One region of the Mesorhizobium sp. Pch-S genome, then DNA from elsewhere that is predicted to be linked to it. Evidence: predicted binding sites of a transcription regulator. Region 1 holds the regulator's gene; each other region holds the start of a gene.
The links. The regulator LexA, encoded in region 1, represses DNA repair genes until DNA is damaged. The targets are predictions, from matches to a motif close to TGTTCNNNNTGTGTTCNG.
Positions count from the first base shown of each region.

Region 2: the regulator LexA is predicted to act here: its motif matches at 3,529-3,546, upstream of recA (recombinase RecA).
Region 3: the regulator LexA is predicted to act here: its motif matches at 5,795-5,812, upstream of C1M53_RS22535 (UvrD-helicase domain-containing protein).
Region 4: the regulator LexA is predicted to act here: its motif matches at 2,992-3,009, upstream of C1M53_RS11000 (DNA recombination protein RmuC).

Region 1 is NZ_CP029562.1:5,710,177-5,717,819, forward strand. It holds gene gltX (glutamate--tRNA ligase) at 1-852, opposite strand, end outside; gene C1M53_RS26975 (ComEC/Rec2 family competence protein) at 1,187-3,469, shown strand; gene lexA (transcriptional repressor LexA) at 3,497-4,219, opposite strand; gene C1M53_RS26985 (LysR family transcriptional regulator) at 4,406-5,299, opposite strand; gene C1M53_RS26990 (antibiotic biosynthesis monooxygenase) at 5,415-5,765, shown strand; gene C1M53_RS26995 (DUF1236 domain-containing protein) at 6,030-6,383, shown strand; gene glp (gephyrin-like molybdotransferase Glp) at 6,460-7,643, opposite strand, start outside.
Region 2 is NZ_CP029562.1:6,540,414-6,548,056, reverse strand. It holds gene C1M53_RS31080 (GFA family protein) at 1-415, opposite strand, end outside; gene C1M53_RS31075 (TfoX/Sxy family protein) at 620-943, shown strand; gene C1M53_RS31070 (hypothetical protein) at 972-1,391, opposite strand; gene C1M53_RS31065 (pseudouridine-5'-phosphate glycosidase) at 1,485-2,402, opposite strand; gene C1M53_RS31060 (carbohydrate kinase family protein) at 2,466-3,410, opposite strand; gene recA (recombinase RecA) at 3,671-4,759, shown strand; gene alaS (alanine--tRNA ligase) at 4,967-7,627, shown strand.
Region 3 is NZ_CP029562.1:4,815,251-4,822,893, forward strand. It holds gene C1M53_RS32210 (DUF2778 domain-containing protein) at 1-168, opposite strand, end outside; gene C1M53_RS22515 (hypothetical protein) at 144-1,163, opposite strand; gene C1M53_RS22520 (TetR/AcrR family transcriptional regulator) at 1,538-2,176, shown strand; gene C1M53_RS22525 (DUF6151 family protein) at 2,173-2,703, shown strand; gene C1M53_RS22530 (hypothetical protein) at 2,696-3,010, shown strand; gene C1M53_RS22535 (UvrD-helicase domain-containing protein) at 3,047-5,752, opposite strand; gene C1M53_RS22540 (glyoxalase superfamily protein) at 6,019-6,582, shown strand; gene C1M53_RS22545 (hypothetical protein) at 6,749-7,030, shown strand; gene C1M53_RS22550 (hypothetical protein) at 7,111-7,308, opposite strand; gene C1M53_RS22555 (thioesterase family protein) at 7,552-7,643, opposite strand, start outside.
Region 4 is NZ_CP029562.1:2,392,440-2,400,082, forward strand. It holds gene C1M53_RS10975 (Lrp/AsnC family transcriptional regulator) at 1-180, shown strand, start outside; gene truA (tRNA pseudouridine(38-40) synthase TruA) at 188-943, opposite strand; gene C1M53_RS10985 (N-acetyltransferase) at 953-1,462, opposite strand; gene fmt (methionyl-tRNA formyltransferase) at 1,459-2,394, opposite strand; gene def (peptide deformylase) at 2,409-2,939, opposite strand; gene C1M53_RS11000 (DNA recombination protein RmuC) at 3,042-4,301, shown strand; gene C1M53_RS11005 (GFA family protein) at 4,326-4,733, opposite strand; gene C1M53_RS32340 (hypothetical protein) at 4,883-5,008, shown strand; gene C1M53_RS11015 (HlyD family type I secretion periplasmic adaptor subunit) at 5,089-6,459, opposite strand; gene C1M53_RS11020 (type I secretion system permease/ATPase) at 6,506-7,643, opposite strand, start outside.

The sequences.
Region 1 (7,643 bases):
CTGTTCGATCGACATGACTTCATCATCACCATGGCTCCAGCCAAGGCGGGCAAGATAGTTGAGCAGCGCCTCCGGCAGGTAGCCCATGGCGCGATAGGCCTCGACGCCGAGCGCGCCATGACGCTTGGACAGCTTTGCGCCATCCGCGCCGTGGATCAGCGGGATATGCGCCATCTTCGGCACATCCCAGCCCATGGCACGGTAGATGGCGGTCTGCCGGGCAGCGTTGGTCAGGTGATCGTCGCCCCGGATGATATGGGTGACACCCATATCATGATCGTCGACCACGACAGCGTGCATGTAGGTCGGCACGCCGTCCGAGCGCAGGATGATGAAATCGTCGAGATCCTTGTTGGGAAAGCGCACCTCTCCCTGCACGAGATCGCTGACAACGGTCTCGCCTTCGCGCGGCACCTTGATGCGGATCGCACCTGCCACACCCTTCGGAGCCTCGGAAGCATCACGGTCGCGCCAATGGCCGTTGTAGCGCGGCGGTAGTCCCTGCGCGCGGGCGGACTCACGCATGGCATCCAGCTCGGCTGGCGTCTCATAGGCATAGTAGGCCTTGCCCAGCCGCACCAGTTCCTCGGCGACTTCGCGGTGGCGGGCGGCACGCTGGAATTGCGAAACGGCCTCGCCGTCCCAGGTCATGCCCAGCCAGGTCAATCCTTCGAGGATGGCGGCGGTGGCGGCGTCAGTCGAGCGCTCGCGGTCGGTATCCTCGATACGCAACAGCATCTTGCCATTGGTGTGCTTGGCATAGAGCCAGTTGAACAGCGCCGTACGTGCACCGCCAATGTGCAGATAACCGGTGGGAGAGGGAGCGAAACGGGTTACGACCTGATCGGGCATGGAACTCTCGGGAAGAAGCGCGGGAGCGCGGACTTTCGTTGTTTGGGCGTTCATGTAGCATAGGAGGTCAGGGGCGCAAGGGGCAGGCCCGATGGCTGGACCGGGGAGGGTTGGGCGAGGGGGCGCTGATGCCGAACAAGGCATCAACGAGCGTCTTCTGTTCGCGTCTTCCCCGGTGAATGACGGTCAGGCTGCGGCAGCATCGCCTGACACTCGGCCGATCAGAAGGTCATCGCCGCTCGATGATCTGATCTCTGCCCCCCGGCATCCTGGTTCCGATGCCGGGGGCATGCCTCCAGGCGACCGGCAATGGCCGACAACCCGCTGGCAAGATTTGCGAAAGCTGATTGGCAGAGACCTGTTCGCCAAGGCGATCGCATTGGAGTTCGATCGCGGCATGGCGTTCCTGTTTGCGCCGGTTTTTCTCGGGGCGGGGGCGACGATCTACTTCTCCCTCGATCACGAGCCGGCCTTCGCGCAGTTGATTGCAGGCTGCCTCGCCCTCGCTGTCGTTGCGCTGCTTTTGCGATCCCGCCCTGCCGTGCATCTCGCAGTGACGACCGCCCTGTTACTCGTACTCGGCGTCCTCGCCGGAAAGGTCGAGACGTGGCGCATGCCGGGCGGCATGCTGGCAGCGCAGGTGTCGACCAGCGTGACGGGCCGGGTCGTTTCGGTCGAGCCGATGGCCAGTGGACGCACGCGATTGACGCTCGACGTCATCGACACTGAAAGACCCAAGCTGCGCTATCAGCCTGAGCGGGTGCGGCTATCGGCCTTGGCAATGCCGGCCGATATCCGCGCCGGATCGATCGTCTCCGGCTATGCCCGGCTGATGCCGCCTGCCGGCCCGGTGCGGCCCGGCGGCTATGATTTTTCCTTCGAAAGCTATTTTGATGGAATCGGCGCGACGGGCTTCTTCATGGGAAAGCCCAGGGTTGTTGCACTGGAGGGTTCCACGCCGCTCTCGACGCGGCTGTCGGTTGCCATCGAGACTGCACGCGAAACGATTGCGGATCGCATCCGTGCCTCGATTGGTGGGCCGGAAGGTGAGATCGCTGCGGCACTGATCGTCGGCGTGCGCGCCGGCATTCCGGACTCCGTCAATGAAGCGATGCGAAGGACGGGCATCTATCACATCATTTCGATTTCAGGCCTGCACATGGCATTGGTCGCAGGAACCGTGATGTTCCTGCTACGCGGCGCTTTCGCGCTGTTTCCGGATTTCTCGGCGCGCCGGCCGGTCAAGAAATATGCTGCCTTCGCAGCCCTTTGCTCCATATCCGCCTATCTCGCGATCTCCGGGGTGGTGGTGGCGGCGGAGCGCAGTTTCATCATGCTGTCGGTGATGTTGATCGCTGTTCTGTTCGACCGAGCGGCGCTGTCGATGCGCAACCTGGCGATCTCGGCGATGATCGTGATCCTCACCGCACCGCATGAAGTGGTCGGTCCGTCTTTCCAGATGTCATTTGCCGCGACTGCTGCCCTGATCGGCGCCTACGCGGCTTGGGCGCAGCGGCGTGAAGTCATGCCTGCTCCCGCGCCGCAGGCGCGCTCGTTCGCCGGTTTCCTCGCGCACAAGTCGCTGATAGCGGTTGCTGGCATGGCTGCGACCTCGATCATCGCCGGGCTTGCCACGGCACTGTTCGCGGTCTGGCATTTCCAGCGGGTCTCGCCCTTGAGTCTGTTCGCGAACCTTGCCGTGATGCCAGTGGTTTCGTTTGTCATGCTGGCTGCCGTTCTCAGTGCGATTGCCATGCCGTTTGGCGCCGATGGCCCGTTTCTCTATGCGATGGGCAAGGGACTGACGGTGATGATGGCGATCGCGGACTGGATTTCGGTACGCTCGCCTGTCGATGGTGTTGGTCTCGTTTCGACGCAATCGGTGCTCTTCGTTGCCGTAGCGCTCGCCATCGGTGCGATGGCGACGACATGGCTGCGCTTGCTGGCGGTGCCCTTTGTGCTGGCCGGCCTGGTTGTCATGGGCAATGTCGAAACGCCCGATGTGTTGATCTCGGAGGACGCGCGTCTCGTTGCCTTGCCAATCACCGGTGACGAGCTTGCTGTCAGCCGGGCGCGACCCAATCCATTCACGCTCGACAACTGGCGCCGGGCGCTCAACGTAGAAACGACGATCCTGCCGGAAGATGTTTCGAATGACGCTGAACTGACTGTCGAAAATGCACTCGACATGCCGCCTGGCATGCCATTCCTGTGCGCTCGACGGATGTGTTTCGCCCGCCACATGTCGGGTGCGGTCGTCGTAACGGCGGCTAGTGCCGACATCGCCAAATCGGCCTGCGGGGTCGCGTCGCTCATTGTCATCGACGATGCAACTGCACCTGACCCCTGCAACGATCCGGCAGTGTTGGTTGTCACCAAGCAGGATCTCGCCCGCGTCGGCAGTGCAGCCGTACGCTTCGATTCTTCGGCTGATAAGCCGGCTAACATCCTGTTCGCGCTCGATATCAAAGACCGGCCCTGGCATGCCCAGCGAGGATTTACGCGCGAGGCGAGAGGATTGCCGCCTCGCCCTGAAAAAGCGTTCAAATCCAAGCCAAGACCGACAAACTCGAACCGCTCCGCCTATTCCGACAAACCGGTCTTCAGAAAGCTGTAGTCGGCTAAATTTCCTGGCTGCCTGCGCTCAATAACGGCGGATCAATCCAACCAGTTTACCCTGCACCTTGACCCGGTCCGGTCCAAAAATCCGTGTCTCATAGGCAGGATTGGCTGCCTCCAACGCGATCGAGGCACCCTTGCGGCGGAAACGCTTGAGTGTAGCCTCTTCCTCGTCGACCAGTGCGACGACGATTTCGCCCGGATTGGCCGAATTGGCGTTGCGGATGATGACCGTATCACCGTCGAAAATGCCAGCTTCGATCATGGAATCGCCTTTGACCTCCAGAGCATAGTGCTCGCCCCCCGAAATCATGTCCGGCGGTACGGAAATCGAATGGGTACGGTGCTGGATCGCGTCGATCGGTACACCGGCAGCAATGCGTCCCATGACGGGGATTGAAACGGAAACCGCGACGTCGTCGTCGTTGCTGGGCGCCTGCAGACGTTGCGGTTCCTTGGGCACGGGACGCCCCAGGCTGCCCTGGATGACTGCCGGCGAAAACTTCTTGGCCGCGTTGAGGCCGGGAGCAATCGAATCCGGCAACCGTAGCACTTCCAGCGCGCGAGCCCGGTTCGGCAATCGGCGGATGAAGCCACGCTCCTCGAGAGCAGTAATCAGCCGGTGGATTCCGGATTTGGAGGCCAGGTCCAGCGCCTCCTTCATTTCGTCGAAAGAAGGGGGGATTCCACTTTCCTTCAGCCGTTCATGGATGAAGAGCAAGAGCTCGTGTTGCTTGCGTGTCAGCATCGCCACCCTCCGTGGAACGGAACCGGAATCAGAAAAACAAACCCGGAACAAACACTATCTGTTCCATTTGTGTTCCGCAACCATTTAAAGTTTAATGAATTTGTTGACGCTTTGTTCAGCGTGGCGAGAAGGCTGGCGGTTCTCTGTTGCGAGATCCCACGTCGCCGGCCGCCAAAAGATACTGTCTCATCCTTGCTCGGCAAATAGATTTTCAGCCATGTAATCCACGAACACCCGCACTTTGGGCGAGAGGTGGCGATTTGTCGGCCACAATATTCGGAACGTACCCGTTTCGCTGAGATGATCCGTCAGCAGTGATACCAGCGTGCCTTCGACCAGTTCCGCAGACACGGCGAACGGCGGCAGGCAGGTGATACCGAAGGAGCGCTCGGCGAGGTAGATCAGTGGCTCCAGCGTGCTGGCAACGGAGGTCACGGGAAGATCGAGTTTCAGGTCGCGACCGCTGCGCACGAGGGGCCAGGGCTCGAGCCGCCCCGAATTCGCGTAACGATGATGGAGACAGCGGTGATTGAGCAGGTCCTCCGGCACTTCGGGCGTACCGTATTTGGCGAGATATTTCGGTGCCGCCACGATTTTGTGCCGAAAAGTGCCGAGTTTGCGGCTCATCAGGCGCGTGTCCCGTATGTCTCCCGTGCGGATCACCGCATCAAAGCCCTCTTCGATGACGTCGACCAGCCGGTCCGTAAAATCAAGGTCGAGATTGATATCCGGATATTGTTCCATGAAGGCCGATATGGTCGGCATCAACAGCATGCCTGCAAGCGGCAGAGAGACGCGAAGCTGTCCTCGGGGGCTCGCCTGCGATCTCGAAAGCTGGATCTGCGCTTGTTCGTATTCCGATTGAATGCGCCGGCAGGTTTCGAGGAAGAAACTTCCTTCTTCGGTCAGAGCCATGCTCCGCGTCGAGCGGTGAAAGAGGCGGGCGCCCATTTCGTCTTCGAGCCGGGCGATCGCCTTGCCTACGGCCGAGGCTGTGAGGCCGAGCCGTTGTGCTGCGCCGACAAAGCTCCCGGCTTCCGCTACCTGCACGAAGATGCCGAGTGTTCCAAGTTTGTCCAATTGCGGAATTTTCTTCGTTAGTAATGAGATCACACGAATATTTATCTGCCTGTTTGTCCTGAATATCCAGAGGTCGCCGCGGCAAGAAGGCCGCGATCGTCAGATGGAGACACTTATGAACGAACTCACCGCAGGTTTTTCAGCATCCCCTCAGCCGACGACCTTCGTCGTCAACGTCATCCATGCCCATCCGGGGAAACAGGAAGAGGCTTTCGCCATTATCCAGGACGTCGTGCATTACGTGGCCGAGCGCAAGGAAGGCTTTCTCTGGAGCACACTCGCCAGGAGCACCGATGGTGAAACCGTCGTCAATGTGGAAGCGATCCAGGGCGCCGGCAATGTCGATGAATTTTTCTCCGATCCTGTGTTCGTGGAGAAATTCCGGAAACTCGACACCGTATCGAAAAGCGAATTCCACACCTACACGGTCGATGATCTTGTCTTGCCGAAGCGCTCAGTGGAGTGATCGTCAGGTGAACTGCTCGAGGTAGCGCGTCCAGTCTTATCACTGCCGCTGACAGGATATCGGGAGCCAGCCGCGGTCAGGAGTCTGCATGGTTAGTGCTTCAGTCCGAACAGAGTCTGTTGTCGGCTCCCGGTATTGTTTCAGAGACCGCTGCCTCGGGTCTGGTTCGCACAAAGTTGCCGCAACAAGACCTTAATTCATTGGGAACGGGCTAAAGCGATCCGCATTCTCCTTTCGAGCAATCGTGCTTGAAAGGAGAGAACGATGAGAACGCTTCTTCCCATGTATGCCGTTTGCGCAATGCTCGCAGGCGTTGGCGCCACCTACGCACAGGATACCGTGTTGGTTCCCGAAACGCGGACCGTGGTGGTCCCCGAAGCACGGCCCAATGCGATCGTGATCCAACCGGAGCAGAAGACCGTCATTCGCGAATATGTCCACAAGAATCCGGTGGCTTCGATCAATGTGCTGGGCTTGGAGCTCAATCTGGGCTCGAGGGTGCCCGAGACAGTAACGCTCTATGAGGTTCCCGATACACGCTATCGCTACACTGTCATCGACAACAGGACAGTTCTCGTGGATCCGGAAACCCACGAAATCGTCGAAGTCCTGAATTGATGCGATGTTCGAACCCTGGCTGACGGAAGTCAGCCAGGGTTTTCGCTATTGGTACCTCACTGCCGGAACGCCGGGATCAGCGCAGCATCAACACGCTGCAGGCCGAGCCGGCCTCAGCTGCTGCCGCATATGGCGCCCGAATGATCAAGCCATTGGCCTCCGAGAGAGTTCGGAGCATCGAGGAATCCTGCACGCCAAACGGGGTGGCCGTTAACGTATCGCCGTCCTGCTCAATCCGGGCACGGATGTAATCCTGACGGCGGTCATTGGCCCCCATGTTGGTCGCGAGTCGCGCTTCGCGAATGTTCTGGCTGAAAGGTCTTCCACCAAGCCGCGCAAGCAAGGGTTTCAGGAAAAGTTGCGAACAGACGAGACTCGCCACGGGATTCCCCGGCAGCCCGATACAGCGGATTGCCCCCATGCGGCCGAACATCAGCGGTTTTCCGGGCCGCATGGCGAGTTTCCAGAAATCCAATGTCATGCCTTCACCGGTCAGGACCTGATGGACGAGATCATGGTCTCCGACGGAAGCGCCGCCCAGGGTGACGATCACGTTGGCGCCAGCCTCGACTGCCTGCCGTACGGCAGCAGCGATTGCGTCCCTGTTGTCGGGGGCGATGCCAAGATCCAGCGCATGCGCGCCGACAGACTGGGCGGCGGCTGCCACGCCAAAGGCATTGGACGAGATGATCTGATCCGGCCCTGGCGTACTGCCGGGTGGAAGCAATTCGTCGCCGGTGGCGATGATCGCGACCAGTGGGCGGCGCACCACGGCAAGGGCGGGATGGTTGGCGGACGCGGCGAGCGACAGCGCGGCGGCATCGAGAACCCGGCCCTTGCTGAGCAAGACGTCGCCGGCATTGAAATCCAGGCCTTTGCGACGGACATTGCGCCCTTCGGACGACGGCTCCTGAACCTCGATGGTACCATCGCCGAGATCGCGTACGTTTTCCTGGATCACGATGGTGTCGGCTCCCGCGGGCAGAGGTGCGCCGGTAAAGACGCGCACCGTCTCGCCGATGCCGACTGTGCCCTGGAACGCCCGACCTGCGGGCGCGCTGCCGATCACTTTCAATCGGACCGGCGTTGCCGCAACGTCCGCGGCTTTCGTCGCATAGCCATCCATGGCGGAAGCATCGAAAGGTGGCTGCGTGCGCAGCGCCGCCAAAGGTGCCGCCAGCACGCGATCAAAGGCGTCCGCCAACGCGACGGTCTCCGCACCGAGCGGTTCGGCATCGCTCAGCAGTCTCTGCAACGCTT
Region 2 (7,643 bases), 830 kb from region 1:
GGATCTCGGGCTCGACCCAGCTGCTCTTGTACTTCAGCATCAAATGCGTGCGTTCCGGCGGCTCAGGCAGTTCCGTATCCACCGCCGATGCGAATGGATGCACGAGTTCCGGCCAGGTCGGATCGTAAAGCCACAGTGCCGAACCGCAGTTCTTGCAGAAATTGCGTTCGCCCGTGGAGGTCTCGCACACAGGGCGTTCGTCGTCCTGGATCTCGGCGCGATAGACACCGAGGTTTTCCTTGCCGGTGATCTGCAGCGTTGCTGAAGTGGCCCCGAGGTTGATCGCGTATCCGCCGCCGCCCTGCTGCTTGCGGCAGATCGAGCAATAGCAGAGCTGATAGGGTGCCGGTGTGTGGCTTTCGACTTCGAAGCGAACTGCGCCGCAACGGCAGGAGCCTTGGAGAAGCATGGGCATGATCGTTTCCTCGTTCTTTGCCTGAATCCTACACGCTTTGCGGACGAAACCTGTCAGGAGAACTTTGGTTGCGCCGTTATGAGCGGTTGCATTTTTCATGGAAACGCGGAACCGCTCTAACTCTTTGTTTTGATGCAATCCCGGACGGAAAACCGTTGGCCGCTTTTCCTGGAATTGCTCTGGGGTTCGTGACAGGATCAAGCCATGGACAATGACGCGATTTCCGACCTTTTCTCTGGCCTGGGCCCGGTCAGCATCCGCCGTCTGTTCGGCGGCAAGGGCATCTATTTCGAAGGTGTCATCGTGGCCGTCGAATTGCGCGGCGAGCTGATGCTGAAGGGCGATGCCGAGCTCGGCCGTGAATTCGACGCGGCCGGCTGCACGCAATGGACCTATGTCGGCTCGCGCCACGGCAAGCAGGTGGCGATGCCGTATTGGACACTGCCGGATGGCGCTGCCGACGACGCGGACGAAATGGCTTCCTGGGCCAGGAAATCCTATCAGGCCGGCTTGCGCTCGGGAAAGTGAGACGAGGAAGCCAGCCTGGAAAGACAAATCAGCCGCAGGAAAAGGCGTTCATCTTCTTTTCGAAATCGATGTCGACATCGGATGTCAGCTTGCCGTTGAGGGCATAGCCTTGAAACACGGAATAAGCGGCTGAAGCCGTAAAGCCGTGGTTTTCAAGGAATTTGACGTTTTCCGTTTCCGCTCCCATCGAGCCCAGCGTGTCGAACCGGGTATACCATTTGCTGTAGGCGGTATAGGGCTTCTTGTTGTAGGGCGCCTTGCTCTGCAGGGCGTCGTCAATCCACTTCTTGAAGCTTTCCTGCTTCAGGAAGGCTTTGCCTTCCTTGATCTGCCTGGCCACCTGCTGCTCATAGGCCGTGCATTTGGTCGCTGCCTGGCCATTCGCAACGCCCGCGAACAGCGTCGCGATGCTCACCGCAACGACGGTCAATTTTCCCTTGATCGGCATTCTGTCCTCATTCCTTCGCCATCCCGCCCGGGACATCGTCACCACACTTGCGTGCCAGAGGGAAGGTGAGGGCGGGGAAGCTGATGACCTTTTCTACAGGGCCTTGGCGACCCGGGCCGCAACGCGGGCGTTGTTTTCCACCAGCGCGATGTTGGTCTTCAGACTGCGGCCGCCGGTGAGTTCCAGGATCTTGCCGAGCAGGAATGGCGTGACGGCTTTGCCCGTCACGTTCTGCGCTTCCGCCGCCTTCTGCGCAGCCTCGATATAGCCGGCCATCTCGGCCGCGGGGATCTCGTCGGTTACCGGCACCGGATTGGCCACCAGCACACCGCCATCGATACCAAGCGCCTGGCGGGTCTTGAAGAGTCTGGCGATCTTTTCGGGTGCATCCAGTGTCAGCGGTGCCCGGAAGGGCGATTGCCGCGACCAGAAGGCCGGCATCGTCTCGCAACCATGGCCGATCACCGGCACGCCGCGCGTTTCCAGCACTTCCAGCGTCTTTTCGATGTCGAGGATGGCCTTCGCACCGGCCGACACCACGATGACCGGCGTACGTGCCAGCTCGTCGAGGTCGGCCGAGATGTCGAAGCTTTTTTCGGCGCCCTTGTGTACGCCACCGATGCCGCCGGTGGCGAACACCCTGATGCCAGCCATATGTGCCGCGATCATGGTGGCGGCGACCGTCGTGCCGCCGGTGCGTCCTTCGGCGACGGCGAAGGCAAAGTCGGCGCGCGACAGCTTCATCGCATCGCCGGTCATGGCAAGCGATTCCCGCTCGCCATCGGACAGCCCGATCTTGATACGGCCGTTGACGACCGCGATCGTTGCCGGCACCGCGCCTTCGTCTGAAATGATCTTTTCGACATTGGCCGCCATCGCACCATTGTCGGGATAGGGCATGCCGTGGGTGATGATGGTCGATTCCAGCGCCACCACCGGGCGGCCCGCCTTCAGCGCCTCTGCCACGGGCGCGTGGATGTCGATGTACTGGCGGGCGGTTTCGAGGATCATGAGATGTCTCCGGTTGGCGTCACGCGGTTCGCGAACAGCCGTTCAAGAATGGGATTGCCGCCCTCATGCCACTTCGCGCGCTTCCGGCACAAGGGCCAGGGCTGCGGCAAAGGATGCCTGGTTGAAGTCGGGTACTGCGAGGGGGCTTTCGATGGCGAGCCCCGCTGCCGCCACACCTTCGCGCAAGGCGACGCGCAGCGGCAACCCGCGCAGCAGCGCCGCGGTGGTGGCCCCCGCCAGCGCATCGCCGGCGCCGGTCACGTCGATCACCGCTTTGGGCGGCGGTGGCGAAACCGCGAAGGCGCCGTGCATGTCGAAGCCGAGGGCAGGGCGATCTCCTGCCGTGACCACGCCGCCGCGCATGCCAATGCCACGCAGACCCGTCACCAGCTCTCTCTCCGTCGCTTCGCGTGAAAGGCCGGTCAGAGCCGCAGCCTCACGCCGGTTCATGAACACCAGTGTCGGTCGTTCGAACAGCGAGGCGAGGCGCACCACCTTGGCCGGTGAAATGGCGATGACGAAGACCGGCTGGTCCGCGGCCAGTGCCATCAGGCGTTCGAGCGCTGCGGTTGGCAGATTCGCGTCGCAGAGCACCGCATCCGATGCCTCGACCGCACCGCGAATGTTGGCGCGCCGCATCTGCTTCGGGAAGGCGAGGTCGTAGAGCCCCATGTCGGCAAAGCCGACCACCAGCTCGCCTTCGCTGTCGAGGATCGCGGTGTAGCTCGGCGTGGCCCGATCGAGGAAGGTGACCGAAAGATCCTTGATGGCAGCCTGGGTAATCGTCCGGGCAACCGTCTCGCCTGCGGTGTCGCCACCGCGCACCGACATCAGCGAGGCGGAGACACCCCGTCGCACGACCGTGCGCAGTGCATTGAAAACACCGCCGCCGACATCCTCGCGCATCGTACCGGGGTTGGAAGCCGCCGGTACATAAGGACCGCTGACCTGGCCGCGTCGGTCGATATGCGCGCCACCCGCTGCGAAAAGTCTGGGTGTGGAGCTCATGCAGGCACCGCGATGTGCGCGCCAGCGCCGTTGCCGGCTGTCGTGACGCCGAATCGGCACCGGCCGTGTGGCGCCGATGTGATGGACGTTCGCGAGAGCACTTCAAGGAAGCTATCTGCAAAACAAAAAAAGAACAAATTGGAATTGAGTATATTTTTCAAAGTTTTGGGGTGCCTTGCCAAAACGGAACAAAAAGGGTACATAATAACAAGGGATCCCGGACTGTCCGGCCTTCATTGACGACCAAGGGGTGATGTATCATGGCTCAGAATAGCTTGAGGCTTGTAGAGGACAATTCGGTGGACAAAACAAAAGCGCTCGACGCTGCGCTGTCGCAGATCGAACGGGCATTCGGCAAGGGCTCGATCATGCGGCTCGGTGCCAATGAACAGGCAGTCGAGATCGAAACGGTGCCGACAGGCTCGCTGGGCCTCGACATCGCGCTCGGCGTTGGCGGCCTGCCGCGTGGCCGTATCGTTGAAATCTACGGGCCGGAAAGCTCGGGCAAGACCACGCTGGCGCTGCACACGGTGGCGGAAGCGCAGAAGAAGGGCGGCATCTGCGCCTTCGTTGACGCCGAACATGCGCTCGACCCGGTCTATGCCCGCAAGCTGGGCGTCGATCTCGAAAACCTGCTGATCTCGCAGCCGGATACCGGTGAGCAGGCACTGGAGATCTGCGACACGCTGGTTCGTTCCGGCGCCATTGATGTTCTGGTGGTCGATTCGGTCGCCGCACTCACCCCGCGCGCCGAAATCGAGGGCGAGATGGGCGATGCGCTGCCCGGCCTGCAGGCCCGCCTGATGAGCCAGGCGCTGCGCAAGCTCACCGCTTCGATCTCGCGCTCCAACACCATGGTCATCTTCATCAACCAGATCCGCATGAAGATCGGCGTCATGTTCGGTTCGCCCGAGACGACCACCGGCGGCAATGCGCTGAAGTTCTACGCCTCGGTGCGCCTCGACATCCGCCGCATCGGCTCGATCAAGGACCGGGACGAGGTCGTCGGCAACCAGACCCGCGTCAAGGTCGTCAAGAACAAGCTGGCTCCGCCCTTCAAGGTCATCGAATTCGACATCATGTATGGCGAGGGCGTGTCCAAGACCGGCGAATTGATCGATCTCGGCGTCAAGGCCGGCATCGTCGAGAAGTCGGGTGCCTGGTTCTCCTACAATTCGCAGCGTCTTGGCCAGGGCCGTGAAAACGCCAAGCAGTTCCTGCGCGACAATCCTGACCTTGCCCGCGAGGTCGAGCAGGCGCTGCGGCAGAATGCCGGGCTGATCGCGGAGAAGTTCCTCGACAATGGCGGCGACAGCGACAACGATCTCGACGACGCTGCAGAAGGATAAGGACAGAGGTTGCCTTGAAAGGTAATTTGTCCTGACGATGGTGCTTGAACCGCCGGCCTAGCGCCGGCGGTTTGCATTTTGGGTGGCGGCTTATGGTCTGCGCCAAGCGGGCCTTTCCTGTTTCTGGACAGGCTGGAAGGCTGCCGCTAAAAGGCCTAGTCCATTTCCATCGGCCTGGCCGGTGGCTTCACCATAAAGGCAGTTTCGATGAGTGGCGTGAACGATATCCGGTCGACCTTTCTCGACTATTTCCGCAAGGAAGGCCACGAGATCGTCGCCTCCAGCCCGCTGGTGCCGCGCAACGACCCAACGTTGATGTTCACCAATGCCGGTATGGTGCAGTTCAAGAACGTCTTCACCGGCCTGGAGAAGCGGCCTTATTCGCGCGCCGCGACCGCGCAGAAGAGCGTGCGTGCCGGCGGCAAGCACAACGATCTCGACAATGTCGGCTACACCGCCCGCCATCTCACCTTCTTCGAGATGCTCGGCAACTTCTCGTTCGGTGATTATTTCAAGGAACGTGCGATCGAACTGGCCTGGAACCTGATCACCAAGGGTTTCGGGCTCAAGAAGGACAAGCTGCTCGTCACCGTCTATCACACCGACGACGAGGCTGCCGGCTACTGGAAGAAGATCGCTGGCTTCTCGGATGACCGCATCATCCGCATCGCGACCTCGGACAATTTCTGGGCGATGGGCGATACCGGCCCGTGCGGCCCGTGTTCGGAGATTTTCATCGATCGCGGCGAGCACATCTGGGGCGGCCCTCCCGGCAGCCCGGAAGAGGATGGCGACCGCTTCCTCGAGTTCTGGAACCTGGTCTTCATGCAATATGAGCAGGTCACCAAGGAAGAGCGCATCGACCTGCCGCGCCCGTCGATTGATACCGGCATGGGCCTGGAGCGCATGGCCTCCATCCTGCAGGGGGTGGAAAGCGTTTTCGAAACCGATCTGTTCCGTCACCTGATCGATGCGGCATCGTCCGCGCTCGGGCAGGGGCCGAACACCGAGAATGTCGCTTCCTATCGCGTGATCGCCGACCATCTGCGTTCGTCGTCCTTCCTGGTCGCCGATGGCGTTCTGCCTTCCAATGAGGGGCGCGGCTATGTGCTGCGCCGCATCATGCGCCGCGCCATGCGCCATGCGCAGCTGCTCGGCGCCAATGAACCGCTGATGTGGAAGCTGGTACCGGCGCTGGTGCGTGAGATGGGACAGGCCTATCCCGAGCTCGTGCGTAGCGAGGCGCTGCTCACCGAAACGCTGAAGCTGGAAGAAACACGCTTCCGCAAGACGCTGGTGCGCGGCCTCGGCCTGCTCGCCGACGCCACCGACAGACTCGGCGCCGGCGACATGCTGGACGGCGAGACTGCTTTCAAGCTCTACGACACCTACGGTTTCCCATTGGATCTGACGCAGGACGCGCTGCGCCAGCGCAGCATCTCCGTTGACCTCGCCGGTTTCACCGACGCGATGGAACGGCAGAAGGCGGAAGCGCGTGCGAGCTGGGCCGGTTCCGGCGAAGCTGCCACCGAGACCGTATGGTTCTCCGTACGCGACAAGACCGGCGCGACCGAATTCCTCGGCTATGAGACCGAAAAGGCCGAAGGCATCGTCACAGCAATCCTGCGTGACGGCAAGGTCGTCGACGACGCCAGGGAAGGCGACAGCGTGGCGATCATCGTCAACCAGACGCCCTTTTACGGTGAGTCCGGTGGCCAGATGGGCGATACCGGAACGATTTCCGGCGAAGGCTTCCGCATCGAAGTCACTGATACGCTGAAGAAGGCCGATGGGCTCTTCGTGCATCAAGGCAAGGTGACCAAGGGTTCGCTGAAGACAGGCGCTGCCGTCGAACTCGAGGTTGATCATGCGCGCCGGACGCGCCTGCGCTCCAATCACTCCGCCACGCACCTCATCCACGAGGCGCTGCGCGAAGTGCTGGGCACCCATGTCGCCCAGAAGGGTTCGCTGGTTGCGCCGGAGCGGTTGCGTTTCGACATTTCGCACAACAAGCCGATCTCCCCGGAAGAGCTGGAGGAGGTCGAGCGCATGGCCAACGAGATCGTCGTACAGAACAGCCCGGTCACGACCCGGCTGATGTCGGTCGATGATGCACGCGCGGAAGGCGCGATGGCACTGTTCGGTGAAAAGTACGGCGACGAGGTCCGTGTCGTCTCGATGGGTACGGCACTGCATGGCGAGAAGGCCAACCGGCCGTATTCGATCGAGCTTTGCGGCGGCACGCATGTGAAGGCCACTGGCGATATAGGCCTGGTGCGCATCATTTCCGACAGCCCTGTGGCGGCCGGTGTTCGCCGCATCGAGGCGCTGACCGGCGAGGCGGCACGTCGCCATCTCGACGAGCAGGACCGTCGCCTTAAGGCAGTCGCGGCGACGCTGAAGATTTCCCCGTCCGATGTGCTCGCACGGGTGGAAACCCTGCTCGATGAACGCAAGAAGCTTGAGCGTGACCTGACCGATGCGCGCAAGAAGCTCGCCATGGGCGGTGGTTCCGCCGGCGCGACCGAAAATGCCACCGAGACCGTGGCAGGGGTCGGCTTCCTCGGCAAGTCGGTCAGCGGTGTGTCGCCGAAGGACCTGAAGCCGCTCGCCGACGAGGGCAAGAAGGCGCTGGGCTCTGGCGTTGTCGTGCTGGTCGGCGAGGCTGAAGGCAAGGCGAGTGTCGTCGTTGCGGTCACCGAGGATCTTGTCGGTCGCTTCAGCGCCGTCGACCTGGTGCGTGTGGCGTCCGCAGCCCTCGGCGGACAGGGCGGTGGCGGTCGGCCTGATATGGCGCAGGCCGGCGGTCCGGACGCCTCCAAGGCCGATGACGCCATTGCCGCGGTCAAGGCGGCGCTGGCCGCCTAAACCGTGAGCTGCCTTC
Region 3 (7,643 bases), 890 kb from region 1:
GGAGTGCGCCAGCAAGCCGGTGCGGCCATGCTTGACCTTGCCGTCCACGGGGGTGAGGCGGATCGCTTCGACACCATGGAACAGAGATTCGCGCATCGACAGTTTGTAGGTATCGGGTGGAGTCGGGCCGCGCATCTTCTGGTTCACATAGCGCACGTTGTCAGCCATCGAGCCGATGCCGGAATGGGCTTCCAGCCGGGTTCCGTCGGGCATGGTAACGGTGGCCGACGCGATATCGTAAACGGCGGTGCCGCTGCCCGCCCTGGCGCTCGAGTCGCCTGGCGAGGAGAACAGATTGCGGAAAGCCTGACCAAGACCGCCGCTTCGGCAGGATTGTCTGGTCGGGCATAGGCGAGCACAGGCTGGGCCGGCTGGCTGATACGTTTCGTCGGTTTGCGCACAGGCTCGTCGGCACTTTCGGGCTCAGCCTCGGCGCGCCGGCGGGTCTCGGGCTTGGTGCTCTCTTCCGCGCGCGGACGATAGGCCGGCAGCGGTGCGTTCTCTGGCACGGCTGCGAAATCGGGACCTTCGATCAGTTCGCCGGTGTCGGCGAGCGCCACCTGTTCCTCATCGTCGGCATCATCTTCCTGGTTGGGCAGGACGAGGCTTGCCACCAGAACCTCGCGCACCGCGGAATCCGGGGTGGGGGTGGCGTCGGCGAAGCCGAATTCCATCTGTGACGGAGTGGCGAGGGCGAGCGCGACGCGCGCAGCACGCTCCGGCTCTCCAATGCCTGGACCGAAGCGATCGGCATCCGGCGTGCCGAGGGCGCGCGCGAAACGCTCATCCAATGGCGATTGCTTCTGGACAGCCTCGGTGGCTGCCAGCCTTTCAGCCTTGTCGGCTGCCTCTTCCGCTGCCGCCTTTTGACGGCGCTTGGCCCATTCATGTGCAACCAAGGCCTGCTTGAGCTTGGAGGCCGCTTCCATCGAGCGTGCGTCGGCGCTGGCCACGCTGACGCGCGTCGGCAGGAAATGCGCATTGGCGCGGATCGAGGTTGCTGCGGAGTAGGCGCCAGCGACGGTGGCCAGCGACCACATCGCCAGCACGGCACCCGCTGTGGGGATGGCCACCCAGCCTGCGATCCTTGCGGAGCGGGCCAGCACTGTCCTGAATCCAGAGGCGGGGCCATTGCCCCGGAATTTTTCACGCACGAACGCCATGCCGACCGAACTTCCTTCAATCGGCGCAACACGCAGAAACCGCCTTACCCATTCGCTCGCCGGAATACCGGTCGCGCGTGGCGGTCCTTTGCCGATTATCTCAAAGGATGGACAAAGATGGTTAACCAATCCCTGTGTCGCCCCTCGTTGGATTGGAGCCCGCCGCGAAAAACCCTCCTAAAAAGGCAAGAAAGCGGCAAAATCGCTCGCTGGCAAGAATTTTCGGCCCCGGGCATGGAAAAAATGACGCAAGGGAAGGGCGGGGCATGTGTTTACTTTTGGTCTAGCGGGTGGTTCGGGCCGCTCCCGGCACAAGAAAAACCATCACGAAATTCAAACTTGCATACATACCATACGTACGGTATGTATTGGGAATGCCAAGGCCGACCAAGACCAATCCCGACCGTGGTGATGCCAGAAACAGGCTGCTCGACGCTGCGCGCGATGTCATTCGGGCCAGGGGCTTCACAGCAACCTCGGTCGAAGACCTGTGCCAGGCGGCGGAGGTGACCAAGGGCGCGTATTTCCATCACTTCAAAAGCAAGGATGCGCTGGGCATTGCCGCGGCTGATGACTGGTCGGCTGGGACAACGGCCTTTTTTGCCGCTGCTCCCTATCATGCGCCGGACGATCCGCTCGAGCGGGTGCTTGCCTATGTCGCGTTCCGCAAGTCGATCATCGAGGGCGAGATCGCGCAGTTCAGCTGCCTTGTCGGCACGATGGTGCAGGAGGTCTATGCGACATCCCCAGCCATTCGCGAGGCTTGTGGGCGCAGCATCCTCGGCCATGCCGCCACGCTGGAAGCCGACATCGAGGCGGCCCGGACAAAACACCGCGTCTCCGGGAGCTGGACGGCCGAGAGCCTGGCACGACACACGCAGACGGTGATCCAGGGGGCCTTCGTCATGGCCAAGGCCGGTAACGATCCGGCGTTGGCGCGGGAAAGCCTCGACCATCTCGATCAATACATCAGACTGCTTTTCGGCCGTCCGGAGGAGGGACAAACATCATGAGTACGATGATTGGCTGCACATGCGGCAAGGTTCAGCTGGAAGTCGGCTCAACGCCGATGATGAGCGTGGAATGCTGTTGCGACAGCTGCCGCGAGGCAGGGGCACGGCTGAAAAAGCTCCCCGGTGCCAAACAGGTCGTGGACAGGAATGGCGCGACCCCTTTCGTCTTTCACCGCAAGGATCATGTCCGGATCTTGCGTGGGGCGGATCATTTGAAGGAGTTTCGTCTTACGCCGCAGGCCGGAACCCGCCGGGTCGTGGCTTCCTGCTGCAACACGCCGGTCTTCCTCGAGTTCAAGGGCGGGCATTGGCTCAGCCTATACGCGGGATTGTGGCCCGAAGGTACGTTGCCGCCGCTCGAGCTGCGGACGATGACGGCGGACCTGCCGGACGCTTCGGTCCTGCCGAACGATGTCCCGAACCTGAAACAGCAATCGCTGGCATTCTATTGGCGCCTGTTCCGCGCGTGGGCGGCGATGGGCTTTCGCAGCCCGAGGATAGCGGTCAACGGAGAAATCAATGCCTGATTCCGCCGACAGGATAGAGATCGAAAACGTCGTCTCGCCGCATCACAGGCAGAAGGTGGACCGCACCAAATACATGGCGATGCGCAAGGCGCTGCTCGCCGTTCTGCCCAACGATCCGCCCGGTTTGACGGTGGCGGAAGCCAAGGATGCGCTGCTGCCGGACCTGCCTGACGATCTGTGGCCTGGTGGGGCGAAGGCGGGTTGGTGGTTAAAGGCCGTCCAGCTCGATCTGGAGGCGAAAGGCGTCATAGGCCGCGCTGCGATGAAGCCTGTGCGGCTGTTTCGGCGAGTGGAATTCAACGGATAGAATTGACGGACCGATCAAGGCGCGAGCCGGTTCGGGTCAAACCACTGTCACGAACCCGTCCAGCACTTTCTTTTGCCCGGCGCGGTCGAAATCGATGGTCAGCTTGTTGCCGTCGATCGCCGCGATGTTGCCGTTGCCGAACTTCTGGTGGAAGACGCGGTCGCCAACCTTGAAGGCTGACGGCGCGTCGGCCACTGACTTTGCCACCAGTTCGCCTTCGATGGTGCGGCCTTTCACCGAGGTACGGCCGGCACCATAGCCGGAATCGACTTCGCCATAACCGATGCGTTCGACCTGATGGCCGCTGCGCGTGCCCCAGTTGCGGTCGGTCGCTTCGGTGCGGTTCTGTTGCGCGCGCTGCCAGCCTGGGGTGGCGTAGCTGTTGGAGAAGGAGCCGCCCTGATCGCCGCGCGCCGCTCGGCCGCCCGAAGGCGAGCCGATGCTGTCGAAGCGGGAGGCGCCGTACGGGTTCTGGCGACCGGCCGAAAAGCCGCCTCGGCCTGAAGCGAAGGCACCGCCGCCATAAGGATTGCCATAGCCGCCGTAACTAGAGCCACTGCCTTCCTGCACCTCGACATGCGCTTCCGGCAATTCATCAAGGAACCGCGAGGGAATCGTCGATTGCCACAGCCCATGGATGCGGCGGTTGGAGACGAACCAGATGTGCAGGTTCTTCTTGGCGCGGGTGACGCCGACATAGGCCAGCCGCCGCTCTTCCTCCAGCCCCGAACGGCCGCCTTCGTCCAGCGCACGCTGATGGGGGAACAGACCTTCCTCCCAGCCAGGCAGGAAAACGGTCTCGAATTCCAGGCCCTTGGCTGAATGCAGCGTCATGATGGAAACGGCGTCGAGACCCTCGTTCTGCTCGGCGTCCATCACCAGCGCGACATGTTCGAGGAAGGCGCGCAGCGATTCATATTCCTCCATGGAGCGGATCAGCTCCTTGAGGTTCTCCAGCCGCCCCGGCGCTTCGGCTGAGCGGTCGTTCTTCCACATGTCGGTGTAGCCGCTCTCCTCGAGGATCATCTCGGCGAGTTCGGTGTGCGGCGTGGAATCGATCAGGCTTCGCCAGCGTGTGAAGTTGGCGGCAACTTCCCGCAATGCCGCGCGCGGCTTGGGCTTCAGCTCGTCACTTTCGGCCAGTCTGGCCGATGCTTCCAGCATCGGCACGCCAAGCGCACGGGCGGTGTCGTGGATCTGGCGGATGGTGGCGTCGCCCAGCCCGCGTTTCGGCACATTGACGATGCGCTCGAAAGCGAGATCGTCACCGTCATTGGCAACGACGCGCAGGAAAGCCATGGCGTCGCGGATTTCCTGGCGCTCGTAGAAGCGCGGACCGCCGATAACCCGGTAATTGAGCCCGATCTCGATGAAACGGTCCTCGAAGGAGCGCATCTGGAAGGAGGCGCGCACGAGGATCGCCATGTCGTTCAGCTTGTGACGGCCGCGCTGATAGGCCTCGATGGCTTCGCCGACGGCACGCGCTTCCTCGTCCGAATCCCAGGCGGCGTGCACGTTGACCCTGGGGTCTTCCGGGTCCGGGCGATCGGTGAACAGCGTCTTGCCGAGGCGACCCTCGTTGTGGGCGATGAGATGGGCAGCCGCGCCGAGGATATGGGCGGTGGAGCGGTAGTTGCGTTCCAGGCGGATGACGGTGGCGCCCGGAAAGTCCTTCTCGAAGCGCAGGATGTTGTCCACCTCCGCACCGCGCCAGCCATAGATCGACTGGTCGTCGTCGCCGACGCAGCAGATGTTGACCTTGTTTTCGCTCGCGCGCTGTTCCGCGCCTGAAGGCGCGGGCGCTCCGCGGGGGCCTCGCAACGGCTCGGTCGCCCAGTCGGGCTCGCGACCTTCGGTCGTGGAGCCTGCGCTGGATTGTTTTGGTCGCTGGGCCAGGAGCCGCAGCCACATATATTGCGCGGTGTTGGTGTCCTGGTATTCGTCGACGAGTATGTATTTGAACTTGCGATGGTATTCGGCCAGCACGTCGTGATGCTTGCGGAAAATGCGGATGGGGTGGAGCAGCAGGTCGCCGAAATCGCAGGCGTTCAGCGTGGTAAGCCGTTCTTGGTAGGCACGGTAGAGTTCGCGGCCGCGGCCATTGGCGAAGGCGCGGGCATCCCCTTCCGGAATCTCGTCGGGGGCAAGGCCCTTGTTCTTCCAGGTATCGACCATCTGCGCGAAGGTCCGCGGCGCCCAACGCTTGTCGTCCAGCCCCTCGGCCTGGATCAACTGCTTGATCAGGCGGGTGACGTCGTCGGTGTCGAGGATGGTGAAATCGGAGCGCAGGCCGGCCAGTTCGGCATGGCGGCGCAACAGCTTGACGCCGATGGAGTGGAAGGTGCCCAGCCATGGCATGCCCTCGACCGCCTCGCCGACAAGCACGCCGATGCGGTGCTTCATCTCGCGCGCCGCCTTGTTGGTGAAGGTGACGGCGAGGATCTGGCTGGGGAAGGCGCGGCCAGTGGCCAGGATATGGGCGATGCGGGTGGTGAGCACGCGCGTCTTACCGGTGCCCGCGCCCGCCAGCACCAGCACCGGGCCTTCGGTGGTTTCCACCGCCTGCCGCTGTTCGGGATTGAGACCCTTCAGATATTCAGGTGGATTGTTGTGGCCCTGACGCGCCGCCATGGCGCGAGCCACGATGCCGGACGGGGCTGCCTGTGAGGACGATGCACGCGCGGCGTCGAAACGCGGAGCGTCGTCCTCGTCGAAGAAGGGCATGTCGTGATCGCCGGCCATTTCCTCTCCGAATGTAGTGATTCGGGCGAGAAAGGCCAGCAATGTTCACACACTGTTCCCGGATTCGACGACTTTGAGCACTGTTGACGGCCCGATGCGACATCGATAGCGTCCGGCAACGGCTCGACGCAGCCGGCAGCCCGCGCCCTGAAAAGGTATGGCGAATGCGTCGTCATCATCCAGTCTGGTCCTTGTCCCAGGGACGAAGGCACCGGCAATGCGGGCCCCGGTGAAGCTTTTCGTCCCGACGAGAAGGATCGCAGAGCATGCGTACATTCCTCGATGCCAAGGCGATGGCAAAAGCCATGCGCGAGGCGCTTGCCACCAAGAACATCCAAATTCTCCATTCCGAGGCGCTGGAGATTGTCGCGCGCCAGTTCGGGCTGGAAACCTGGAACATCCTGTCCGCACGGATCGAGCGCGGCGAGGGCACGACACCCGCTGAGAAAGCTCCCAGCGGCATCGTGTTCGAGCAGGCCGTGCCGATCGTGCGCATTTTCGACGTCGCCAAGGCGCACGAATTCTATCTCGGGTTCCTGGGCTTTAGCGTCGATTGGGAGCATCGCTACGGCGACAACTTCCCACTCTACACCCAGGTGTCGCGTGCAGGCCTCAGGCTGCATCTGTCCGAGCATTCGGGCGATGCCAGTCCGGGCGGCAACATGGTCGTCTATATGAGTGGTGCCGCGGCCTTCCAGCGTGAACTGGCGGCGAAGGATTATCGCTACATGAAGCCGGGGCTGGAGAAGGAGGACGGTCGGCTGGAGGTCGAGGTGATCGACCCGTTCGGCAACCGAATCCGCTTCATGGAGATCGTCGGGGAGGATTGATCGGGCCTCAGGTTCCGCGTTGGTCGCCGGCTTCACGAATAATTTCGGCAAGCGTTTCCTGAAATCCACAGTAGCGCCTTGTTATCGTCGCGACGGACGAGTTTAGTCTTTGCTCCTTTGGCGCGGTCGGTTAAGTCTGTCCGCGCCAACCATTCAAGGCGAGGCCATGCAAGAACCGTTCGATTCCAAACCCCCGACCACGGTGGACGACAATTTCGACAAGGCAGCCATTGCCGTGATCGTGGTTTTCGGTGCGCTCATCATCGGTGGCTTGATGGCGGCCAATCTGGTCTACGGCCACCGTAACGGCTTCCTCTATGCATTGGGTGCAGCGGGCACCGCCTGGATCGCCGGCCACATGATCCTTTTCGATCTGCCGCGCGCCTATGCTGCGATGGTGGCGGCTTCGTTCCTGCTCGCGCTTCTGTCGACGCTGGCGCTCGCCTGAGCGGTCGCGCACGCCGAGCCGCGCGATAAATTCGGGACATGCTGGTTCTCGCTACGGCCCGACGGAGCCGGTTGGGTAACTTAGACGGGGCCGCGTTTGGAACGCGCCTGCTTGATGACCGCACGCCAGCGCAGCATGTCGAACGGGATAGGCTCGTTCGAGTTGGCGATCTGGAAGATTTCGTTGTTCAGGTTCTTCAACGAACGCCAGAAATCGTAGTCACTGATGCGCGGGTCGGCCGCCAGCTTTTCCGAGAGAGCCTCGATATCGATTTTCATGCGCGTATCCGGCCAGACTGCAGCTGGCCTTCTCCTAGGCTTCCCAAAGCAATTCCAGGAAAAGTGCGAAGCGGTTTTCTGTTTGGAATTGCGTAAAAACAAGGAGTTAGAGCGTTTCCGTGTTCCCATGAAGAACGCTCTAGTCACCCCTGAGATGATGTTTTCGGGCGTGCCGTCGATTCGCTCAACGGCATCAAGCGGGTTCTCCCCGTTCAGTAATGATTAAGGTTAACGGCGTGGTTTTCAGCCGGCCTTGCGGCGGATGCCGATCGAACGGCCGGCACGTTCCGGCATGGCCAGGCCGGCATGGGCTTCGCGCATCGCCTCGACCCTGG
Region 4 (7,643 bases), 3.3 Mb from region 1:
TTGCTGGCCAGGCTCTATGACACGCCGGGTGTCGTGACCACACGCAGTTATGTGGTCTTGTCGACTTACCTGGAACGACCGGTGCAACCCGGCTCGACCAGTGTCTGGCCGATGCCGAGCCACATGGCACAACCGATCGAGCACCGGCGCAGCATCGATGCGATAGCCAGGAGCGAGTAGAGACGGATCAGGATGCGGGGTAGTCGACGCCAGTGAGGAACAGACCGTCGGGCGGAGCGACCTGGCCACAGGCCGCACGGTCCCGCGCTTCCAGGGCAGCCTTGAGATCGCCGGCGGTCCATGCGCCTTCGCCGACGCGCTTCAGCGAACCGACCATCGAGCGGACCTGATTGTGCAGGAACGAGCGCGCCGAGGTGCGGACTTCGATCGTCTCGTCCTGCCGCGTGACATCGAGCCGCTCCAGCGTGCGCAACGGGCTGTTGGCCTGACATTGCGTGGAACGGAAGGTGGTGAAATCGTGCCGGCCCAGCAGAACCTTCGCCGCCTCATGCATGGCTTCGGCATCGAGCCGCTTCGGCACCCACCATACCTTGCCCATGTCCAGCGCCGGCGGGGCGCGACGATTGGCTATGCGGTAGAGATAGTGCCGGCCGACTGCCGAGAAACGCGCATCGAAATCATCCGACACCGCAGTCGCGCCCAATATGGCGACCCGCTCCCCGGCTCGCTGCAGATAGGCGTTGACGGCGTCGCGCACCGTATCGGCCGGCCATGCCTTGCTCAGATCCGCATGCGCGACCTGCGCCGTGGCGTGCACGCCAGCATCGGTACGGCCAGCGCCCCGGATGGAGATCGCATCGCCGCAGAAACGTTCGATCGCCTGTTCGATCGCGGCCTGCACCGAATGCTGGCCGGCAGCCTGCCGCTGCCAGCCTGAATAGGGCCCGCCGTCATACTCGATGTCGAGGCGATAGCGGGGCACGTCTTGACGCTACGCTGCCAGCGCGGTGCCGAAAGCCGAAGCGTAGACCAGCTCGCCGTTCCGGGGCGCCTCGCCCCAGGCCTGGGCCTGCAGCGCTTCGCCCTGATACTCGCTGGCAAAGCCGGCCGCACGCTCGTGGCTGTAACCGAAGCGGCCGTAATAAGCCGGGTCACCCAGCACGATGGCCAGATTCTCGCCGGCATCCTTCAGGCGGATATGGGCCTCGCGCACCAGCGCGCCGCCGATACCCGTGCCGTGGAAATCGGGCTCAACGGCGAGCGGCGCCAGCGCAACCGCCGGGAACTGCCTGCCTGCGTTCTCGACATAGAGGCGCGAGAACAGGATATGGCCGACAACCTGGCCCTCTTCTTCAGCGACCAGTTCCAGGACCGCGTCGCCTTGCGCGACGATCGCATCGACGAGACCGGCTTCGGTCTGCTGGCCGAAAGCATGTTCTTCGACGAGGCGGATGGCCTCGCGATCCCGCGGCGTCGCCGCGCGTATCGACATCATGCTCATGACAGTTTCATTCCTTCTTCCAACTTTGCCCCGCGCAGGAACTCCTGTGCGGTAGCGGGCTTGCCGCCCGCACGCTGCACTTCGACCAGCCTGACCGCGCCTGACCCACAGGCGACCGTCAGCCGGTCGTCGAGAATTCCTCCCGGTTCCCCCATGCCATCGGCTACAGTCGAACGAAGCAACTTCAGTCGTTCGATACGGCCGCCGATCGTGGCCTCGCACCATCCGCCGGGGAAAGGCGAAAGGCCGCGAACATGATTGTGGACCACATCCGCTGGACGGGCCCAGTCGATCCGGGTCTCCGTCTTATCGATCTTCGCGGCATAGGTCACGCCCTCGGCGGCCTGTTCCACAAAGCTCAGTGTGCCGGCCTCAAGCCTCGACAAGGCTTCGACCATCAGTCCGGCGCCCGCCACCATCAGCCGGTCATGCAGATCGCCGGCCGTCATATCGGGATCGACCGCCAGTTTTTCAACCAGTCCGACCGGACCTGTATCCAGCCCCTGCTCCATCTTCATGACCATCATGCCGGTTTCGGCATCACCGGCCATGATGGCGCGCTGGATCGGTGCTGCACCACGCCAACGTGGCAAAAGCGAGGCGTGACCGTTGAGGCAGCCAAGACGCGGCGCATCGAGAACCGGCTTTGGCAGCAGAAGACCATAGGCGACAACAACCGCGACATCGGCGTCCAGAGCCCGAAACGCAGCCTGTTCGGCCTCACCCTTCAACGAGACCGGCGTATGCACGACGATGCCGAGCCGCTCAGCCTCGCGCTGCACTGGCGAAGGTGTCAGTTCCAGGCCGCGCCGGCCGGCCGCCCGCGGCGGCTGGGTATAGACGGCAACAACATCATGCCCGGCCCCGGCCAGCGCGCGCAGCGTCGCGACCGAGAAATCGGGCGTGCCCATGAAGACCACGCGAAGCGTCATGAATGTGTCCCGGGTCAGCCCACCAGGCGGCTTGGCGCCTTGTCGCGGGCAAGCTTCTTGAACTTCTTGACCACCATGTCGCGCTTCAGCTTCGAGATGTGGTCGATGAACAGCACACCGTTCAGATGATCGATCTCGTGCTGCAGGCAGGTGGCCATCAGTCCATCGGCCTCGATCTCCTGCAGACGGCCGTCGCGATCCAGGTAGCGGACCCGGACGGTGGCCGGCCGCTCGACCTCGGCATAATAGTCAGGGATGGAGAGGCAGCCTTCCTCATAGACCGAGCGCTCGGAACCGCTTTCGAGAACATCCGGATTGATGAAGACATGCGGAGCAGGCGGCTCGCCCTCCTTGGCCAGATCGATCACCAGCATGCGCAGAGGCTCACCGATCTGGATCGCAGCCAGACCGATGCCGGGAGCGTCGTACATCGTCTCCAGCATATCGTCGGCCAGCTTGAGCAAAGGCTCGTCGATACGCTCGACCGGCTTGGAAACCTGGCGCAGGACGGGATCGGGAAGAATGATGAGCGGCTTGATCGACATATCGCTCACCTAAAACCTTGCAGGGAAAGCGTCAACTACACTGCCGCCAACGTGTTCACGGTTTGATCTTTTCCTGTCACAAGAATCGTTTATGCTGGGCCGATGAACAACCTCAGCTCCATCCTTTCAGAACCCGTCGCACGTCTCGGAGCGACCACCATCACGCTAGGCCAGGCGCTGGGCTTCGTCGTGTTTCTCGTCCTTGTCCTGTTCATCGCGCTGATCGTGGCGTTGTGGCGTGCCGCCAAGGCGCGCAGCGTTGCCGCGGCCGAGGCTGCCGACCACGCGCGTGACGCCGAGGCCCGCATGGCCGGCATTCTGCAGAGCCAGGCCGAAATGCAGGGGCGCATGGGAGCACTGGCGGAGGTCTTCGGCGCACGCCAGGCCGAACTGACCCAGTCGATCGGCCAGAGGCTCGATGCCATGACCGGCCGTATCGGCCAGACCATGACCGAGCAGACCAAGTCGACGCATGAAAGCCTGGCCAGGCTACAGGAGCGACTGGCCGTGATCGACACCGCGCAGGGCAACATCCAGTCGCTCGCCGGACAGGTCGTGCAGTTGCAGGCGATCCTCTCCAACAAGCAGACGCGCGGTGCCTTCGGCCAGTCACGCATGGAAGCGATCGTCGCCGACGGCCTGCCGCACGGCTCCTATGAATTCCAGGCAACGCTCACCAACGGCAGCCGGCCGGATTGCCTGGTGAAAATGCCGAACGCGGCGCCATCGCTGGTGGTCGACGCCAAATTCCCGCTCGAGGCCTGGAACGCAATCCGAGCAGCCGAAAGTCCAGAGTTGCAAAAGGTGGCGGCGCAGGCTTTTCGGCGGGATATCGAGGTGCACATCCGCGACATCGCCGAGAAATACCTGATCCAGGGCGAGACCCAGGACACCGCCTTCATGTTCGTTCCCTCGGAATCGGTGTTTGCCGAGATCCACGAAAATTTCGAGGCCCTAGTGCAGCGCGCCCATCGCGCCCGCGTCGTCATCGTCTCGCCGTCGCTGCTGATGCTGTCGATCCAGGTCATCCAGGCGATCCTCAAGGATGCACGCATGCGCGAGCAGGCCCATCTGATCCAGGGTGAGGTGATCCGGCTGATGGAGGACGTCTCGCGTCTCGATGAAAGGGTGCGCAAGCTGCAGACCCATTTCGGCCAGGCTTCGAAGGATATCGACGATATCCTCGTCTCCTCTTCCAAGGTCACCAAGCGCGGCCAGAAGATCGAGGCACTGGAATTCGGCGCGACGGAGGGCACGGACGACGCGACCGCCGGTCAACGCAAGGCCGACGCCGCGCCCCGAACGGCCGATTCCAAGACCGGACAACTCAGGTTGCGCGTCGTCGACCCCGACGACGCCTGACTGTCTCCGGAAGTATCCTGATGCTTATTGCCCTTCGATCGTCGTCTCGACGCTCTCGAAGCGCGGCATCCAGCCAAGCGCCGAGCCATGGAACTTTTCCAAGCGCGGCACGAGGTCCTGCCGCTGGCGAGCGGTACCGGTTCTGATACCGTATATCTTCGGCCCGTCACCGGCGCCGACGACATAGAGATGTGAGCCGCAATCGCCGCAGAAGGCTTGCAGGCGCTTGGCACCGCTGCTGCCGGTCTTCTCAAAGATTTTCGGCTCGCCTTTGGTAAGCCGGAACTGCGCCTCCGGCGTGGGAAGAGAGACGCGAAACGCCGTGCCTGTAAGTTGCTGGCAATCGGTGCAGTGGCAAATCAACGTTGCGTTAGGGTCGACCTCGGCCTCATAGGCAATCGCGCCACAGTAGCAGCTGCCGTCGATCTTCATGGTCTTTCTCCCGATGTTTCCGGCAATCTAGCGCTGTCAGTCGGCAGGACAATGCCTGTTTGCTGCTGGCATCATCAGTGAGTGCAGGTGCCTTGCTCTTTGCAAGATCTGTTGTTTCATTGGTTCCTGTCCCAACGGAGGAGCGAATCATGGCTAAAGGTTCGATGAGACCGGGCAAGGAAGCCCGCAAACCCAAGAAAGACGCCAAGAAGCCCGCGGCGGCACCGGCGATAAAGGCACCGCCGGTACAGGCGACGCGCATCAAGGACAAGTGAGGTTGCGGTCACGCAACCAGAGCCTATAGCCGGCGCGAAGGTGTGCACCGGCTATAGGCGTGATCGTTCGGAAACGAGGGTCACACCTCGCGCAATCCCCGCCGGAACGCGGCCATGAACGGTTCCATCAAATAGGCGAGCACTGTCCGTTTCCCGGTCACGATGAGCACCTCGGCGGGCATACCAGGCATCATGACGATGCCTTCATCCAGGGCTTCCAGTTCGCTTTGCGGCACCTCGACCCTGGCAAGATAATAGGACTGGCCGGTTGTTTCGTCGGTCACCCTGTCGGCAGACACCGATTTGACCGTACCTGTGACACGTGGCATGCCACGGCTGGAATACGCCGTCAGGTGAACGGTTGCCTGAAGACCGGCGGCCACGACATCGATGTCGCTCGGCGAAACCCGCGCGTCGATCAGCAGTTCCTCATTGGTCGGCACGATGTCGAGGATGGCCTGACCCGGCCCAATCACGCCGCCTGAGGTCTTGAACTTGAGGTTGGCTATCTTGCCTGTGACCGGGGCGGTGATGATCGTGCGGTCAAGGACATCCTTGCTGGCATTCAGCCGTTCAGCCGCATCGATATATCCTGCCCTCGCCTTCTCCAGCTGATCGGCAATATCGGCCGACTGCGTGGCTTTCAGCGACATGCTTTGCGTGTCCAGTTCGCCGATCTTCTGCTCGACTTCGGCGATCTGCCCTATGAAGCTGCCGCGATCTCCATCCAGTGCCGCCTTTGACCGCTCCAGCTTCAGCGTCTCGGAGCGGGCCAGCAGTGCCTTGTCGACCAGGCTCTTCTTGACGCTGTGTTCCTGTTCGGTCAGCGCGAGCTGCGCGTCGACGCTGACCACCTGCGCCCGCAGACCCTGCAACTGCTCTTCGAACTGGCGCTTGCGAACATCGAGTATCTGCAATTGCGCCTCGAGCGACGAACGACGCTGGTTGAACAGCAGTGTCTGGCCGGCGATGATCTTCCTGGCCCGCTCGTCGGCGCTGGCCAGAAGGTCAGGCGGAAAGCTGATCTCGCTTTTATCCTCCTGCTCGGCACTCAGGCGCGCCTGCGTCGCCTCCAGTGTGCGGGCCTGTTCGAGATAGAGATCATAGAGGGCTGCCGCTTGCGTGCTTTGCAAGACGACCAGCCGATCGCCCGCACGAACCAGGTCGCCGTCACGCACCTGCAATTCCTTGATGATGCCGCCCTCGAGATGCTGAACGGTACGCCGGCTTCCATCCGGGCTGACGATGCCGGTCGCCGTCGCTCCCTCCGCCATCGGCGCCAGCGCCGACCAGACAATTCCGCCGACCATGAACAGATAGGCGAGAGCCATGCCATAGCGGGCCGGCATGCGGACAACCTCCTGCAATCCGACCGGTTCGATCCTTGCATCGATGACGTTCGGCGAGCCTTTGACGAGCGCCTGCGACTTACCGGACTGAAGCTCTGCCATCCCACTCTCCCTCTGCACGCATCTCACACATGGCAACCCACCTCGTTCAGGCGATCTGTTCGATCTGAGGCGCCGTTGGCCCGATCTTCTGCTGCTGTTTGGAATCCCCACCCTCATCTGCCTGTGTCTCGTCAGAAACCCGGATGACATGTAGCGGTGTGCGTTCCCCTTCCCTGGCGATTGAGCGCAGGCGGACCAGAACTTCGTCGCGCGGCCCGAACAGATGCAGGCGGCCATCGCGCAGGAAGAGTACCTTGTCGGCCTGGGCGAGCGTCGACGGGCGATGGCCGACAATGATCAGCGTCGTACCTTGCGCCTTCAGCTCGGCAATCGCAGCAGCCAGCGCGGATTCGCCGACCTGATCGAGATTTGCGTTGGGTTCGTCGAGCACAACGACCCTGGGCGATCCGAACACGGCGCGGGCAAGGCCGATGCGCTGGCGCTGACCACCTGACAGGCGCGAACCCGCGTCGCCGATCGGTGTCTCGTAGCCCTGCGGCAGGCGCTGGATCATATCATGGGCATGCGACAGCATCGCCGCATCGACCACAGCCTGATCCTCAGCCTTGGCCATGCGCGAAATGTTGTCGCGCACACTGCCGGAAAACAGTTCGACATCTTGGGGCAGGTAACCCATCGCCTCGCCAAGTTGCTCGCTGTTCCAGTGCTGGACATCGGTGCCGTCGAGGCGGACGGTTCCGGACGTCGGCAAGACGATGCCGGCGATCAGTCGGCACAAGGTACTCTTGCCGCCGGCGGAAGGACCGATGATGGCGACAGCCTCGCCGGGCTGGAACGCAACGCTCAGGTTGTCGATGATGGCGGGCCGGCCGGGTTGGGCGAAATAGGATACGTTTTCAAGCGTGATGCGCCCATCCGGCTCCGGCAGTCGAATGCGGTACGGCTCCGCGCTGACGTTCTGCAGGCGCTCTGTCAGCCTCGCATAGGCGATGCGGGTCTGGCCGAGATTGCGCCAGATCGCCATCAGATGCTCGACGGGAGCCAGGGCACGACCGAGCAGGATCGACGACGCAATCATCACGCCGCCCGTGGCGCCGCCCTGCAGCAGAAGATAGGCACCAAGACCAAGCGTTGCCGATTGCACGAACAACCGCACGAACTTGGTGATCCCGACAATGGTTGCACCGCGTCGCGAGGCCACATCGGATGCACCAAGGAAGGCA